3 regions of the Moellerella wisconsensis genome follow, and region 1 is predicted to be linked to each of the others. Evidence: predicted binding sites of a transcription regulator. Region 1 holds the regulator's gene; each other region holds the start of a gene.
What was found. Region 1 encodes LexA, which represses DNA repair genes until DNA is damaged. Its sites were predicted from a motif close to TNCTGTATGTACATACAGNA; they were not measured.

Region 1 (3,294 bases):
TTATTTTGTTTAATATAACAGCAATCAAAATCATGAACTGAATAAATGAGATTATTTAGATTAAAAATTCGATAATTCAATATTTATCTTTATTTATATATAACTCATATCATATTAAACAAACTTAAAAAGTAAGTTATAAAAATCAGCTAAGAAAAGTCTTATTCGAATAATTTTTTTTATTCATTAATATATATAAGTTATAAAAATTTAAAAAGTACGTATAATTACTCCCCCGTCGTGCTATCATTAAACAATAAATTAATACTTAACGTAATTTAAATTAATGAGTTATTAATAAAATACCTTTAATGTTATTTTGTCGATAGTTTGAATTTAAATTACTGTTAATAATGTTAAATATAATTCAAATACAACTTTATTGTTATCTTGTGGTATCTCTATTAATAATTTTTGTTTTCTTTTTGTTATATGTTATTTGTTTTTATTCTCATTTTCATTACCTACAACTCCCCCTCTTTAGCTATCTGTCAGCTATCTGTTTTGGCTGAGATCTGTGATAGCATATCGGCAGACTTCTGTTTCCGGATACCCACGTAATGAAAGATATCGTCGGCAATAAATTACTCGTCATGGCAGAGACTATTTGCCAATCAAGAGGCGTCAGACTAACGCCACAACGTGCAACTGTATTGCGCCTCATTGCAGAACAACCGGGCGCGATTAGTGCTTATGATCTTCTGGATTTATTGCGTGAAATAGAGCCGCAGGCTAAGCCACCGACGGTTTATAGAGGGCTGGAGTTTCTACTAGAACAAGGATTTATCCATAAAATAGAATCAACAAATAGTTTTGTTATTTGTCACCATCTGGATAATCCTAGCCATATTTCCGTCATGTTAATTTGTGATGGTTGTGGCAGTGTCACCGAGAGTGATTGTTCAGTCATTGAAGCGGCGATTGTTAACCTTGCAGAAAACGCTAATTTTCATATCCGCCATACGGTGGTTGAAAATCATGGTTTATGTCATCAGTGCTACGAAAAAGAAAATTGTGCTCATCCGGAACATTGTGGGCATGATCATAGCCATCAACAACGTCAGACCAATATAAAGAAGAAAATCTAAGATAGTTGGCAGATGGTTTATTTTCACTGAGGAAAATAGCGCATCTGCCTCGGAACATAATTTATGTGATAACCTTAACTATGCCTCAATAACTATACATCAATAACTATACATCAATAACTACAATGCATTTATCGCGGTTAATTAGGTTATTTTTGCTATCAAAAACTAATACCAATCTGCGTTACGAATAACACCGACAGCTAATCCTTCGATAGTAAAGCTCTGCTCACGCAGATCGACAACAATAGGCTCAAAATCAGGATTTTCAGCTATTAGTTCAACTTTATTACCGACTTGTTTAAAACGTTTTACAGTGACTTCATCTTCAATACGCGCAACAATAACCTGCCCGTTATGAACATCCTGAGTTTTATGCACAGCTAGCAGATCGCCATCCATAATCCCTATATCTTTCATCGACATACCACTAACCCGCAGTAAAAAATCCGCGTGTGGCTTAAACAATACTGGATCGACCTGATAATGGCTCTCAATATGTTGCTCTGCCAATAATGGTTCGCCCGCAGCCACGCGGCCAATCAGCGGTAGTCCTGGCGTTTCTGTTGGTTCTTCTAGCAGCAAACGAATACCACGGGAGGCGCCAGAAACGATTTCTATCACCCCTTTTCGTGCTAATGCCTTAAGGTGTTCTTCTGCCGCATTCGGCGATCGGAATCCTAAACTTGTCGCTATTTCAGCACGCGTTGGTGGCATACCCGTTTGCGAAATGTGATCACGCACCAGCTGGTAAACCTGCTGTTGCCTTGCAGTTAATGCTTTCATCTCGCCCCCTGTTTGTTTATACAGTCTGACTGTGAGTATATACAGGTAAATGGCGATTGGAAACCGTTAAATACGTGAAATCTCTGGATTCCTATGCATTATTGATATAATAAATGAACAATAAGCGTCAGTAATAATTATTATTGATTTAATAACTCATGCCATAACGCTGCCACAGAATCATTGCCCAAATAAATAATGCCAAGCCAATCGACACAAATACGGCGGCTGAACCAATATCTTTGGCTCTCCCGGATAATTGATGGTATTCACTGCCAACACGGTCAACAACGGCTTCTATAGCACTATTAATCAACTCAATAATTGCCACCAAAACTACGGCGCTAATCAATAAAATTCTTTCGAGATAATTTATATCGAGGTAAAAAGCTAAAATAATGGCTAAAATTGCCGCAACTGATTCTTGGCGAAAAGCCGCCTCATTAATCCAAGCCGCTTTCAACCCTTTCATCGAGTATCCTGCTGCTTTTATAACCCTTGTTAACCCTTTTGTTTGGTTTGCCATCAATAAATGCTCTCTTTAATAAAGGAAAATAAAATCTATTAAGTGATAAAAAGTTGTCTCGGTTCAACAGATCTACGGGTTGATTTCTGGTATGCTTGCGCAGTATTGCTAACAAGAGGCTATAACAATTTATGTCACTTTGGCGTAAACTATATTATAACATGTTGAATTTACCATTAAAGTTTTTGGTAAAAAGTAAACTTATTCCGACTGATCCCATTACAGAATTAGGACTCAATACCACGAGCCCGACGCTGTATGTGTTGCCGTATCATTCAAAAGCTGACTTATTGACGTTAAGACAACAATGTCTGGCTATTGGATTACCGGATCCGTTAAATTCTGTCGATATTAATGGCACTAAATTACCGGCTTATGTCTTTATTGATGATGGCCCGCGGGTGTTCCGCTATTATTCCCCAGATCCTCGCAAAGACTCGGTCAAAACCTTTCATGCGTATCTTGATTTGCATCGTAATAATCCAAATCTGGATATTCAAATGCTGCCGGCTTCGGTAATGTTTGGTCGCTCGCCAGGTCGAGAAGGACATAACTCAGCCCCGCAATTACGCTTACTTAATGGAGTGCAGAAATTTTTTGCCGCTCTGTGGCTAGGTCGAGATAGCTTTGTACGCTTCTCCCCGCCAGTATCAATGCGCGTTATGGCTGAAGAACACGGCACCGATTCGATTATTGCCAATAAATTGGCACGCGTCGCCCGTATTCACTATTCTCGTCAACGGTTAGCTGCCGTTGGGCCAAAACTGCCGGTACGCCAAGATTTATTCAATAAATTGCTAACGTCAAAAGCGATTGAAAAAGCCGTTGAGGATGAATCTCGCAGCAAGAAAATTCCGCTTAAAAAAGCGCAACAAAATGCTGTAAATATGATGG
Region 2 (3,294 bases), 1.7 Mb from region 1:
AATGGATTTTTAGGTACAAACGATAAAATGAGTTGTGGTAAAGATAAATCAGATACTTTACTCACATAGTTAGCTTGAATAGCATCTAAACGTGCGCTTTCTTGCTGACCTTGCACCAGTCCATCCGCAGTTAAACCGAACATATTAGTGACTAAAATACCAATTAACGCAGCTATTGCGGTGGTAAATAGTAAGGTACCAATAGTCAGAAAACTGATTTTACCTAATGATGAAGCTTTGTGCAGTCGGGCAACAGCACTCAAAATTGAGGCAAAGACTAATGGCATGATAATCATTTGTAACAGTTGAACATAACCATTACCGACGATATTAAACCATTGAATAGATTCTTTTACCGTTTGATGATTAGTGCCATAAACTAAATGTAAAGCGACGCCATAAGCTACACCAAAAACTAAGCCAGTAAGAACTTTTTTCGATAAGCTCCAACCCTTAGCCCCTAGTTTTGCTAACAGGAACATCAATGCTACAAAAACTAGCACATTGAGAATTAACGGTAGATTCATCCCTACACTCCAGATCCAGACTGAGATTTATATTTATCATCTATTAGTGTTATCGACATTATCTATTATAAGAAAAGCGATAAAACTAACTATTGGTTATATGTTACCAGTTGAGTAAATGCATTACTTATAATTAAATCGAATTAGATAGTATTATTAATAATAGGACAATTAAGTCATAAAAGAAAATGGTCTGGGATTTATTTATCTCATTGATTACTAATCAAATTAACAATATGTGATATTTGCTGTTGTAACGGTAGTGAGATATGCGTAGGGATAAAACAGGCACAAACTGTCAAAAGAACGGCAATAAAGCGTTCTGCTTTTTTGTTAGTTTTACCGCGCAAGATAGGTAAACGGAAACGCCGAGGTAGGGGCCATAATAACGGAACTCCAGCAGGGGTTAACATATCGGCGATTAAATGACTGAAATAACCTAATAAAAAAGCTTGCAGTAAATCGTTCGGTAATACCCATTCGGCAGGAATACCGGTATAGCAAAAAAGTATTAATAATCCCCATGCGATAAAACTATGGGTAAACCCTCGATGCCCACATAATTTAAATATAGGCACTGAGATAACGCGAAATAAGCGGCCGATAATTGATGAAGGATGATCAATATCTGGTAATAAAGCGCCCAGCAATACGCCTGGCAGCATGTGTAGCCAGTCGCCCTGAGTAAACTCTGGGGTAATTTCTAATTTGTGTGCCAAAACTAATGAGGCAACAGAGAAAAGAAGATGTCCTTCAGCTGTCATGGTGGATAAAATACCATCTGTGAATCTATACAGTTAAAGGCCAGTATAAAGTTTTTTATAGTATTTAGATAGGGGGAGAATAGTAGAAAAGTGTTTAGTTATTAAGGAATAAGCGAAATATTTTATGCTGAAGGTGAATTTTATATTATTTGATATTAATAATATAAAAAATAGAAATACACAGAATAGAGGTAATTAATTGATATTCCTCCCGAAATAAACGAGAGGAATCTGTTAGCAAGTGCTCAGTGGGTTATCGCAAGTCTTTTGCTGTAAGTTCATGTAAAGATGCCAGTTTTACATCAGCTAGTGCCCAGCGGGGATCATTGAAATGATGTTGGTCTGGAACAACAATCGAACGCATTCTTGCCGCTTTAGCCGCAATCATTCCATTAAATGAATCTTCTAATGAGACACAATTAATCGGATTAACGCCAAGGGCTTGTGCCGCTTGTAAATAGACTTCAGGATTAGGTTTACTGTGAGGAAGTTCCGCGGCTGAAATAACCGCTGAAAAATAATCACGAATATTAAATAGCTCTAAGACTTTTTCTAGCATATAGAGAGGTGAGGCAGAGGCTAAGGCTATTTTCAGATTAAGTGACTGGCAAAGTTCTAAGGCTTGGTTAACGCCGGGTAGCAGTGGTCGAGTTTCTTCTACTAGGCTAATGACTCGGTCGATAATTTTCTGTGCCACTTCTTCTTGGCTATATCCTTGCCAAGGCGCGGTTTGATACCAAAGCTCAACGACATGATCAATGCGTAATCCAAGAGTGTCAGGCATTTGATCGGCCATTAAAAAATCCACGCCGATTTCGGCTAAAATTTCTTTTGTGGCTTGTGACCAAAAAGGTTCTGAATCGATCAGTAAACCATCCATATCAAAAATTGCAGCTTGGATTGATAATTTATGAGACATCAAAGGGCTCCAGTGAAACAGTTATTTATAATTGATAGTGTAGCAATTCAGCGCTCAGAAATCTTTTATTATCATTTATTGTCTATTCTAAGTACTCGATTATTAAAAATAGTTTGTGGTTAGATTTTTGACTAAATTGATGCATAAATAAGCGTCTAATAATAAATAATTTAAAGAAAGCTAGCATAGAATTATTCAGAGATAACTCGGTCGATTATAGATAAAGTCAGCCATGGCAAGACACAGTAAATATCAGCGTAGAGGATATAATTAAATTCGGTTATCATGATGCCGAAAAATACAGGGGAATAAACATGAATTTTAAGACCATGAGTTCTATCGCAATAGGTAAGCGTATTGTCGGCTGGATAATCTTTATATTTTCACTGATCTCTACTTTGATATCTCTTATTAGCTTGGCGGGTATAAAAGGAATTCAGGGGGAGGGCATTAATGCGGTATTAAATGATTTTATTAAAGTTATGGCAGAGATGGCTCGTCAAAGTTCACCTTTTTTGAATTTTTTCTGGGAAAACTCACCGGTACCTTCGACTGAAATGGGATTTTCTTCAGCAAATATTAGTTTTATTATTATTTTCTTGCTGATTTTTGTTGGTTTGGCACTCAGCGCCTCTGGTTTGCGTATGTTTCGACAAATTAAATTTATTCGCGAGAGTTTAGAAGATCACGTTATTGTTGAGAAAGCTAAAGGTAATGATATTTCACAGACTGAATTAGAACAGAAAGTGACCATTCCTCGCCACAGTATTTTTAGCGAGATCTTTGTACTGTATTTCTGGCCAATTATCTTCGGGTTAATTCTGTATTTTGGCTTTAAATTACTAAATTGGTGATTTTATTTAATGGTTTTTTATTGAACCTAATTTGATTGAATGTTCATAATGAGTTAAAAAAACGCCTGAACAAATCATGATCAGGCGGTATAACAATATAAATGTTATTCAGCTAAAAGGTTTTCAACAATTGATTGTGCCTGTAAATAGCTCTTTTCACAGCCGAATAGATTGCAACTATTCAACAAATAATAAAGCTGATAGATAGGCTGCCGGTCAATGAAACCATG
Region 3 (3,294 bases), 1.1 Mb from region 1:
TCAGGAATTGCCGTAATAGGCAGCATATATTTGGTTTTATTTTTATCGTTAAATTTAGTCGCCGCATTGGCCTTTTTTAATTCGTTAGCCGTATACTTGGAAACCTTACCACTCATATCCGTTAATGCATTAAGATCACTGGGGCGATATAGAACAAATTTAGCATCTTTGGTCGGCTGAATACTGATCCAAATAGCATCGGCATGATTTTTTAGTGCGGTATCAATTGCTAGATAGGTGTTTTCTGGGGCATCGGCTGTTCCAGCGCGGTGAGCTACAATTTCTGGGGATTGTGATGCGCCTATGGCACTAAAGCCGATTAAAAGAAATAAGCACACAGTAAATCCTTTTCGTATCGTGGTTTTGATTATTTTACTCATTAATAATTTCCTTTGATGTATTATCTATGTGTATCTTATATTTCAAATAGTTAAAAATAATGCTCGGATTTTATAACTCATTTAATTTTTTAGTGCTCAACTTTTAGCGATTATGTTGCCATAATTAGAATTATTTAGGAGTAACTTTTAAAATTAATACTATTAGGTTAAGAATATTCATAGGATGAAACTGTCTAGGTTATTATTTTTATAATTTAGTTAATATCAATGATATAATTGTTATTAACTAAATTAGATTAAATAATTATTAAAGTTTAATTAATTTTTTATGTTTGAGGTTATGATGTGGGTACTCGAAAATTGGATTGAGAGATAAGTAATTTAGTATGATAAATAAAAACAACGGACGTTTTAGTGAATAAAACATCCGTTGGAATAAAATAATAATTAGATTTTATTTTTTAGATTTTCATTAATTTCTTTTAATTTTGAATATATATTAAATACGACAATGATCATCTCACAAAAAATACGGGTAAATAATGCGCCTAGAACGATAGAGATAAGACCAACAATAAAGGTCTGAAATGTCATTGGGCTATAAGGACCACCACTCATGGTAAATAATCCAGTAATTAGTACGCTGAGTAAACCAATCCAATAAAGAATATTTATTATTTTAGGCGTTACCATATTTTCGAAGGTGAATAGATTCTTTAACATATTTATTCCTTTATCATTGTTTTCTCTGATTTTTATTTAGCATCGTTTTTATAGTATTAATATAACCTATAGCCATCATAATGTAGCACATAAAGTCAAATTATTCCTATTCCATATTGAAAGTAATTTAAATTAAGTTCTCTTGATTGACTGTATTATTCTATTTTTTACTAATGAGTCAGTTATAAAAATAATCTATATAATTCAGTATCCGTTAATTATTTTGATATTTTATTTTTATTATTATATTTATCTATTTTTATCATCTAATAATTGTAATTAAAGAATTTACCTCTAATGTAGGAGTTTTATTATTTAATAGAAAGAACCTTTTTTATGCAATTGAAATTGCACATATAGTAAATTAACTGTATATTTAACCAGTTGATTTATTGTTGATGATTGGTTTCTGAGGTTGATGTGCGTAAAATTATTCATGTTGATATGGATTGCTTTTATGCGGCTATTGAAATGCGTGATGATCCCTCATTGCGTGATTTACCGATCGCAGTCGGGGGAAGTGCAGATAGACGTGGGGTGATCAGTACCGCCAATTATTTAGCTCGTCGTTTTGGCGTTCGCAGTGCTATGTCAACTGCAATGGCATTACGTTTGTGCCCTGAGTTAAAAGTTATTGCTGGACGTATGGCGGTCTACAAGCAAGCCTCACTACAAATTCGACAAATTTTTTCTCGCTATACCGATCTTATTGAACCTCTTTCTCTTGATGAAGCTTATCTAGATGTAACTGATAGCCTTCATTGCCAAGGTTCTGCCACATTAATTGCGCAGGCTATTCGTCAGCAAATATTTACTGAATTGAATCTAACTGCGTCTGCGGGCATAGCTCCGGTGAAGTTTTTAGCCAAAATAGCTTCTGATATGAATAAACCCAATGGCCAGTTTGTGATTTCACCAGAACAAATTGATTCATTTGTTGCTGATTTACCACTGAGAAAAATTCCTGGCGTGGGAAAGGTAACTGCGCAGAGGTTAGCGGATATGGGATTAGAAACTTGCCTTGATGTCCAGCGTTCAGATAGGCTGATGCTGAGTAAAAAACTTGGCAAATTTGGTCAGGTATTATGGCAACGTAGCCATGGAATAGATGAACGAGCTATCGAGCCAGATCGTTTACGTAAATCAGTAGGGGTGGAGCGAACTTTGGCGCAGGATATTTTTGATTGGCAAGAGTGCGTTAGCTTGCTTGATGTTTTATTTCAAGAACTTCATACCCGTTTAGCCAAAGTAAAAACGGATTTAAGAATTGCGCGTCAGGGAGTGAAAATGAAATTTTCTGACTTTCAACAGACTACGCAAGAGCATGTTTATCCACTATTGGATAAGACAGATTTATTGAATATTGCACAGCAAATATGGAACCGTCGTAGAGAAGGGCGGGGGGTTCGCTTACTAGGATTACATGTTACATTACAAAGCCCGCAAATTGAGCGCCAGTTATTGCTAGAATTATGATGAATTTTTATAGCTGATACTAAAAAAGCACACATATTTCGGTGTGCTTTTGATAATTCAGTGTGTTTACTGTATTTGATAGTTAATATTCGGACTGAAATACAGCGCAAATAATTTAATTTTTGACGGGGATAGCTTTTAAAATCGCTGTCAATAAGGTCCAGTATTGACCCACACTTTCAATATGAACACGCTCATCCGGTGAGTGTGCTCCACGGATGGTCGGTCCGATAGAAACCATATCCATTTCTGGGTAAGGTTTTTTAAATAAACCGCACTCTAGACCCGCATGGATAACCATGATGTTCGGTACTTTGCCAAATAAATCTTTATAAGTATCGCGTACAATGTGCATAACTGGTGAATCAGCATCTGGTTGCCAACCGGGATAGCTACCTTCCGCTTTAAATTCAGCACCAGCTAATTTAGTCAATGAAGTCAGCATGTTAACAACATAATTCTTGCCGCTATCAATTAATGAACGGATCAAGAAAATTACGCTCGCATTGTCTTCAGTCATTTCAACAACGCCTTCGTTTAATGAGGTTTCCACCACGCCTTTTGCCACATCACTCATACGGATAACACCATTAGGTGCCGCATTTAAGAAGAATAAAAAGCGAGATTGGCAATCAGCATTAATGGCTTTGAGCTGAGTTGTTGTTTCTTCTAATACTAAGATTAAATTCGGTTCAACGGCTGCGAGTTCATTTTTTAGGATATCTTCATATCGGGTTCTTAGGGCGGAGAGTTC

Region 2: MNY66_RS06765 (metal-dependent hydrolase) is a predicted target of LexA. The motif match lies at 1,307-1,326, and genes of this name have one in related genera.
Region 3: dinB (DNA polymerase IV) is a predicted target of LexA. The motif match lies at 1,431-1,450, and genes of this name have one in related genera.

What each region holds. Positions count from the first base shown of each region.
Region 1 is NZ_CP093242.1:3,222,389-3,225,682, forward strand. It holds gene zur (zinc uptake transcriptional repressor Zur) at 561-1,088, shown strand; gene lexA (transcriptional repressor LexA) at 1,257-1,874, opposite strand; gene MNY66_RS14045 (diacylglycerol kinase) at 2,023-2,400, opposite strand; gene plsB (glycerol-3-phosphate 1-O-acyltransferase PlsB) at 2,532-3,294, shown strand, end outside.
Region 2 is NZ_CP093242.1:1,507,059-1,510,352, forward strand. It holds gene MNY66_RS06760 (L-cystine transporter) at 1-527, opposite strand, end outside; gene MNY66_RS06765 (metal-dependent hydrolase) at 737-1,291, opposite strand; gene hxpB (hexitol phosphatase HxpB) at 1,545-2,210, opposite strand; gene MNY66_RS06775 (YniB family protein) at 2,525-3,064, shown strand; gene MNY66_RS06780 (fructosamine kinase family protein) at 3,169-3,294, opposite strand, start outside.
Region 3 is NZ_CP093242.1:782,453-785,746, forward strand. It holds gene MNY66_RS03315 (glycerophosphodiester phosphodiesterase family protein) at 1-380, opposite strand, end outside; gene MNY66_RS03320 (DUF4282 domain-containing protein) at 789-1,064, opposite strand; gene dinB (DNA polymerase IV) at 1,485-2,540, shown strand; gene pepD (beta-Ala-His dipeptidase) at 2,656-3,294, opposite strand, start outside.